One region of the Planococcus massiliensis genome, then DNA from elsewhere that is predicted to be linked to it. Evidence: riboswitches for the same ligand, from Rfam matches in the RefSeq annotation. Region 1 holds a riboswitch; the other holds the start of a gene.
The links. Region 1 has a riboswitch for cyclic di-GMP ahead of flgB (flagellar basal body rod protein FlgB). Riboswitches for the same ligand answer to the same signal wherever they lie in the genome.

Region 2: another riboswitch for cyclic di-GMP. It lies ahead of BN1080_RS13525 (amidase); the one in region 1 lies ahead of flgB (flagellar basal body rod protein FlgB).

Annotation. Positions count from the first base shown of each region.
Region 1 is NZ_CCXS01000001.1:3,246,159-3,250,037, reverse strand. It holds gene BN1080_RS16250 (hypothetical protein) at 1-160, opposite strand, end outside; gene BN1080_RS16245 (flagellar hook-basal body protein) at 175-1,017, opposite strand; gene BN1080_RS16240 (flagellar hook-basal body protein) at 1,036-1,890, opposite strand; cyclic di-GMP riboswitch class I at 2,106-2,192, shown strand; gene flgB (flagellar basal body rod protein FlgB) at 2,276-2,677, shown strand; gene flgC (flagellar basal body rod protein FlgC) at 2,683-3,138, shown strand; gene fliE (flagellar hook-basal body complex protein FliE) at 3,166-3,462, shown strand; gene fliF (flagellar basal-body MS-ring/collar protein FliF) at 3,495-3,879, shown strand, end outside.
Region 2 is NZ_CCXS01000001.1:2,708,193-2,712,071, forward strand. It holds gene BN1080_RS13520 (PadR family transcriptional regulator) at 1-508, opposite strand, end outside; gene BN1080_RS13525 (amidase) at 655-1,536, opposite strand; cyclic di-GMP riboswitch class I at 1,583-1,674, opposite strand; gene BN1080_RS13530 (threonine synthase) at 1,914-3,017, shown strand; gene BN1080_RS13535 (aromatic acid exporter family protein) at 3,197-3,879, shown strand, end outside.

The sequences.
Region 1 (3,879 bases):
TTTTTATTGCATTCAGAGTTGGGTTTTCAGCGAAATCACCTGTTGGTGCTCCGAAATCACCCTTGGCCGACCTGAAATCACCCCAATCCCGTTCGAAATCACCCCAAACACCAATGAAATCACCCAGACCTCCAATAAAAAAAGAAGCAGCTGCTTTCACAGTTGCTTCAAAATTTATCCCCGAATCGTATTCACAAGCCCCATCATGTCATCGGCAAACGAAATCGCTTTGCCTTGCGACTGGATCAAACGCTGTGTGGCAATCAATTCGGTCATTTCTTCCGTCAAATCAACGTTCGACGTTTCAAGCGAGCCTTGGTTGATGCGGAAGTTTTTATTGTTCTGTTGGCGAAGGTCAACAATTTGCAACGTGCCATTCGCTAGCTGCTCAGCTTCTGTGCCTGGCAGCTGGTAGCGGTTGCCGCCGGCTTTTTCGAGCAGATTCGGGCGGTTGATGTCCGCGATGCTCAATTGGATTTGGGTCGGCTGCTTGCCGGCGTCTTTATACGTCACTTGCAACGTGCCGTTTTGATCCGCTTTGATCGATGCAAAATCGTTATCGAAGGAGATCGGGTTGTTGTTGCTGTCGAGTACGGCGTCGCCGTTTGACGTCACCAGGTTCACTTGGTTGGAGTTCAACACTGGCTGAACTTGGAAAGAGCCGTCTTTCGTGTAGAACGTTTTGCCTTCAGAAGCCACTCGGAAAAAGGCGGAATCGCCTTGGATGCTGAAATCGAGCGGACGGTCCGTTTGCTGGATCGACCCTTGTTCATTGCGCAGGCTCGTTTGCGTCACCCGGACGCCAGAGCCAACCCGCAAGCCGTTCGGCGTTACCCGGCCGATTTCATTGTCAGCGCCTGCTTGCCGATTAATCGACTGGACAAGCGTATCCGAGAAATTCGCTTCTTGGCGTTTGTAGCCGTTCGTGTTGACGTTGGAAATATTATTCGCGATCACGTCGACTTTTTTCTGAAGTTCGCGCATGGAAGTAGCAGCGGAATTCATTTGAATGTTCATCGGTTAAGGACCTCCAGATTAAACGCGGCCAATTTCATTGACTGCTTTTTCCATGCTGCGGTCATACGCCTGCAGCACTTTTTGATTTGTTTCAAAGCCGCGGTAGGTGGCCATCATCTCGGTCATCGTCTGCGTAAGGTCGACATTCGACTGCTCGATGAACCCTTGCTTGACGAACGATCCGGAATTATTCAGCAAAGCGACGGTTTCCACATTCTGCGGAGCAGCATTCGGAGCCCCTTCCCAGCGGAATAAATCATGGCCTTCTTTAACAAATTGCTGTGGATTTTCGGTGTACCCAATCCATAGGCTATTGGTCACATCTCCATTTGCCAAAGTAATTTGGCCATTGTCGGCTACGGTGAAATCTGTCGAGCCGACTGGAATCGGCTGAAGGTTTTGGCCGAGGACGTTATTGCCATTAGCCGTTTTCAAGAATCCATCCGTACCAACGGAAAACTGGCCATTTTTCGTATAGCGGACTTGGCCGTTATCTCCTTGAACCGCAAAAACGAGCGAACCTTTTTGCTGAGTTTCCGGGTTTACCGGAAGTCCTTCATCCATGAGCGAAAAGTCCGTGTTGTTGCCTGTATCTTTTAAAGCGCCTTGGACAAAAGAAGGAATTCCTTCTTGAGCATATACGCCTGTATTCATCTGGCCGATCGGAGTCAGGACGGATGGGCTTTTTACGCCATTCGCTGAAACTTTTCCGGCTTCCATCGCTTGGATCAACTGTTCCGGAAATGCACGCAAAACGGTTTGATCCTGTTTAAAGCCCGGAGTATTGGCGTTCGCTAAATTATTTGTCAGGATTTGCTGCTGCCGATTATGGGCAAGCATCCCTGAGGTGGCTGTATACAAACCACGGAACATAAGCGATTCTTCCTTTCGCAAATAAATGATAGAATATTACCGCGTTAGCATACCATATGACTGGGGCAAAAATATACACGAATATGGAAAAAATAGTACAAAAAAATTTTTAAGTGAAAAATATACAAAAATAAAAAAACGTGATACTATAATTTAGTACAATTTTTTGAAAATGGTACTAATTATCGAGTCTCATAAGTAAAATAGTCGTATCATGTCGACAATGGCAAACTTTCTCGAAAGAAAAGGACGCAAAGCCACGGGCCTAAATATTTTAGATACAAGGTAGCCGGGTTGCCGAAAGATGGTAGGTTTTTTATAAATCCACCTTTTATTAAGGGTGGATTTTTATATGAAAAATTATGATGGAAAAAGGAGTCGAACGATGAATATCTTTCCTCAATCGTTTCAAACACTGGAACAAGCCTTGTCTGCATCGGCATTAAAGCAAAAAGTCCATGCAGCAAATATCGCGAATGTCGATACCCCGAACTACAAAAGCAAGCAAGTGGATTTTCAATCGATCTTGAATAATGCAGCAGCCAACCAAAAAATGACTAGCTACAAAACCGATGCAAAACATATCGAATTTAGTGGAGGGGCTTTGAATGCTACTCCCGGGATAAAGGAAAATAATTCCACTTCTTATAGCCCGAACGGCAATAACGTAGATATGGACTATGAAATGGCGGAATTAGCGAAAAATCAACTACATTATAATGCACTGACAGAGCGAATTGGTGGGAAATTTAGCACTTTAAGCACTGTTATTAACGGAGGTAGGTAAGTAAAATGAGCTTGTTTAACGGATTGAACATTAGTGCTTCAGGTTTAACGGCAAACCGTTTGCGGATGGATGTCGTGTCTTCGAATATTGCAAACGCAAATACGACGAGAGCAGAATTGGTGAACGGGGAATGGGTTCCTTACCGCCGCAAATCAGTTCAATTGTCCCAAAGCGGCATCTCGCCTTTTCAACAACAACTTCAATCGGCAATGAGCAAAGGGAACTCTCAAGTCTCCGGCGTCGCCGTTTCCAAAATTGAAGAAGACCAAACCCCTTTCGTCCAAACTTACGATCCAACCAATGCTGATGCGGATGAAAATGGTTATGTCCAATCACCGAATGTAGACCCGATCAAAGAAATGGTCGACCTTATGTCTGCTACTCGTTCGTATGAAGCGAACGTCACGGCCATGAACGCTTCGAAAAGCATGTTCATGAAGGCATTGGAAATCGGAAAATAAATTTATCACATCGTTATGGAGGCTATGATGGAAAAAATAAGTCAGATCCAAACCCCAATTATTCAAAACCAATCAATCGCAAAACCCCAAACTGAAAACAAAACAGAAGGCTTTAGCGAAATTTTTAAAAAGCAACTAGAAGAAGTGAATAAGCTTCAAAACACATCCGACAAATTGACGCAGCAGCTCGTAACCGGCGAAGTGGAGGATGTTTCGCAAGTCATGGTCGCTGCCCAGAAAGCCAGTCTTTCTTTGCAACTGACGGTACAGGTTCGCAACAAAGTAGTGGAAGCCTACCAAGAAGTGATGAGAATGCAATTATGATTCTTAGCGCAAAGAAGAGGGATGTATGATTCATGAAAGAAAAACTAACCGGTTATAAAAACAAGGCTCAGGAATCCTGGGGCAATTTATCTCCGACGATCAAGTGGACGGTGGCGGGATCGTTTTTTGCAACAATTGTGCTGATTTCCGTTTTTGTGTTCATGAATTCCAAGACCGACTACGCGGTGCTGTATTCGGACCTGTCGGCTTCAGAAGCAGGCGAAATTAAAGCCGCCATTGAAGGCCAGGGAATTCCCGTCGAAGTTTCGGCGGACAGCAAAACGATCAGCGTTCCGGCAGAACAAGTCGCTAACTTAAAAGTAAGTTTAGCGGCGGACGGCATTCCAGAGAGCGGAAACGTCAACTACAGTATTTTCAGTGAAAATATGGGGTTGGGAATGACGGACCGCCATTTTG
Region 2 (3,879 bases), 540 kb from region 1:
CGATTGCCGCTTTTGTCGTTCGCTTTCCGTAATCCAAGGTGAAAAGCCAATACTTCGTGTCCTCTCCTTCCCCATAATTATTTTGCAGCATCTCTTCAATTCCGGTATACGCCGCGTAGCGGTTTTCCAGCTTTGCCTTGTATTCCTCCAACTGATCAGTGGTTGTTTCTTTCGACTGGTGGCTACCGAAAAATAGCTTCAGTAAAATTTCATTCCGCTCCACCGGAATTTGCTCAATCGGTTCTTCGAGCCAAGTTTTCAGCACTTCTTTTCCTTTAGGCGTCAGCTCGTATTCATTTTTGCCTTGCTTCGAATCTTCGGACGATGCACTAACGGTTGCCAGGCCTTCGTCTACAATCAGCTTCAACGTCGGATAAATTTGGCCATAGCTGATTTTCCAAAAATGGTTCAGGCTTCGGTCAATCATTTGCTTGATGGCATAGCCTGACCTGCAATCCGTCGTTAATAATCCAAGAATCGCATACGTCGTATGATTATAATTCTTCAACTCATTCACCCTATCTAAAAGATATATATCTATTAGATATATAATAACTCTCAATTGACAGAATTGAAAGTCTTTTTTGATAAAAAATAAAAAAGAACAAGCCCTGCCGAAGGGACTTGTTCTTTTTACATATATCTTGTCTCACTTTATGGTTGCAATGTCATCCAGCTGCCAACATGATGGACCGCATTTCCTTTATAAGCGGGGTTTCCGGCAAAATGAGCAGCTACTTTCGCCAGCTCCTGATTCATAAAGGCTTCGCCTTCTTCCGCAAAAGTGATGATGCTGCCTTCATCGGTTTCTCCGGTTTCAACGCCTACCACGATGCTTTTGCCGAGGCGCTGCGCCGTGGCCATTTCGCTTTTGACGATTTCGATAATCATCGGCGCTGAATCACGGTAAGCCATGATGGTTACGCCGGCCGTATTGGCAATGACCCAATCTGCCAGCAAGCCTTTGCCGTAAGTGTTTTTGTAAGTGATTTCGTCAAACCAGAAAGGCATGTCGGCTTCCAACGGGAGACCTAATTCAGCTGTGCTATTAGCGGCTCTTTGGAGCAGCGACTGGTAAGATTTAACGGTGGCTGCCTGGTTCGTATTCCAGCCGCTGTAGAGATACGGTTCCACGTCCAGATGGACCCCTGCGAACCGGCTGTCTTCCAGCGCCTCCGCTTGATAGTCGGCCACCCAAGCCAAGAAACGATCTTGGTTAGTATAGCCTTTCGGCGCTGCCCATGCAGGAGCTCCGTCCAGTGCATAGACATCAATTCCAGCAGCTTTCGCCTTTTTGATGAAACTTCTATAGAGCTCTTTTGAAATGTCCCGATCAATTTGAACGTACACTTTATTTACTTGCTTAGTTTCCAAGAAGGCTAATGTTGCCGCTTCGTCGCTTACGAACATCCACGGATTCCATAGCCATGTCGCATGGACTGGCTCGGGTATTTCATTTGCATGAGCTTGGCCCGGCAGGCAAAAAGCCGCTAAAGAAAAAAATGCCATCGCAACGATCACCATATTTTTGAACATTGATTATTTTCCTCCATTCTGTGAACCGCGGCTCACAGAATGTGCGCCTGGCAGCCTGACAACCGTTCACTGGAATTCCAGTGGTTAGGCTCATGGCTTTGCGTCCTTCCCTTTCGGATAAGTTTGCCTTTTTCAGATGATTTTTTCTAATTCTACTGCATCTAAATGCCCTAAATCTAAAGGCTATGGTCCTATTAATTCGCGGTGTCCCTTATATTTATCATTACAATAAACGGCTTCTTTAATCACCTTTCTTTTCTTTTGATACACTTATAGAAAATATAAGAAATTTAGCGAAAAGCAAGATGAAGTCGAAAGCTAAAACATCTTCACGACCGAATGGCCTTGTTGAAAAAATTTTGAAAGGAATGATAGTGATGGAACAGTTTGTCTGCAATGAATGCGGAAAAATGCATGAGGTAACGGCGACGCTTTGGAAATGTACATGCGGCGGTGTCTTGGATATCGTCAAAGAAACGCCGAAGGTTGATCCCGCTTCTTGGAACCAGTATCCGAATTCGCTCTGGCGCTATGTTGCAACGATGCCTTTTGAACAAGGATCGGATACCTGGAAATCCGTCACAATGGGCGAAGGCCAGAGCCCTTTGATTCTGCTAGATGCTGAAGCGCCGAATACATACGTAAAAGTGGACTACATGATGCCGACCTTATCCTTCAAAGACCGGGGCGCCGCGGTTTTGATGGCAAAAGCCAAAGAACTCGGAGCAGCCAAAGTCATTGCCGACAGCAGCGGAAATGCCGGGACAGCGATTGCGGCTTACGCAGCCCGCTGCGGCATTCCCTGCGATATTTACTTGAGCGATACGACTTCTCCGAAGAAAATCGCACAAGTCGAAGCACACGGCGCCACAATCAAAGAAATCCATGGCTCGCGTGAAGATGTCGCAGCCGCTGCCCAGCAAGCCGTCGCAGCTGAAAATGTCTTCTACGCAAGCCATGTGTACAATCCGTACTTCTATGAAGGAACGAAAACCTATGCTTATGAAATTTACGAGCAGCTCGCGGAAACTCCGGACGCTTTAATCGTTCCGGTCGGCAACGGCACGCTCCTGCTCGGCGCTTACTACGGTTTTCAAGAATTGCTTGCTAACCGCTTGATTGAGAGGATGCCGAAAATCATCGCCGTCCAAGCCGAAAACTGCGCGCCGCTTGCCACGGCTTACCGCAATGGACAACAGAAAGCGGAAGCTGTGGCGAATAAAGGCACGCTTGCAGAAGGAATCGCCATTGCAGCCCCTGCCCGCTCCAAGCAAATTCTCGAAGCGGTGCGCGGCACAGGCGGGACCTTCATCGAAATCAGTGAGAAAGAAATCTTAACGGCCCGCCAGCTTTTGGCCGATAAAGGATTTTATGTCGAAGTGACATCGGCCATAAACTATGCCGGCTATTTAGCCTACAGATCAGCAGCTGAAGAGAAAATCGTCCTTCCGCTTTGCGGAGCAGGAATCAAATCAGAATAATTTCTTTCAAATAGTCCTTAGCAGCCGCCTTCAACTTTGTACGCACTCTGCAGATTAAAGTTGAAGGCGGCTATATTTTTGCATGCCAAAATACGATTGTTGTAGAGCCGCAGCAGAAAGGAATGATATACTATACTTCGGTAAAATTTCTTAAGAAAAGGAGAGGTGGTCAAAATCTTATGCGCCCCTTTCATTTCAATGGCAGCCGGATTTTAAAAACCGGGATCGCCATTTTTTTAACGGCCATCATTTGCGAATGGTTCGGCTGGCCGCCTGTCTTTGCGGTCATTACAGCGATTGTGACAATCGAGCCGACCGTCAGCGATTCCATTAAAAAAGGACTTGTCCGATTTCCTGCTTCGGCGATCGGTTCTGCTTTTGCGGTTCTGTTCATCACCTTGTTCGGGAATTCCCCGATTACGTATGCGCTCGCTGCCGTTGCAACGATTTTGGTCTGTTCCAGACTGAAGCTGCATGACGGCTTGCTCGTAGCTACATTGACAGCTGTTGCGATGATTGAAGTCATCCATGACCATGTCTTGATCGCCTTCTTTATTCGCCTCGGTACCACGACGATCGGGCTGCTGGTTTCCACGGCTGTGAATATGCTCATTTTCCCGCCGAACTACCAGCGGGACATTCTAAAAAGCATCCAGCGCATCAGTGCACATGCCGGAAGAATGCTCGAACACACTTTCCATACGACCCTTTTTGAAGGCGATGCGAATCTTCCAGAAGACAAAGAGCTCGTGAAGCGGCTGACGACGGAAATCCAAAAGACCGAAAAGCTCATTCATTTTCAGCGGGACGATTTCAGTTTGTACGCAAAAGTCCGGAACCGGCAAACGGAACTTCAGATGGC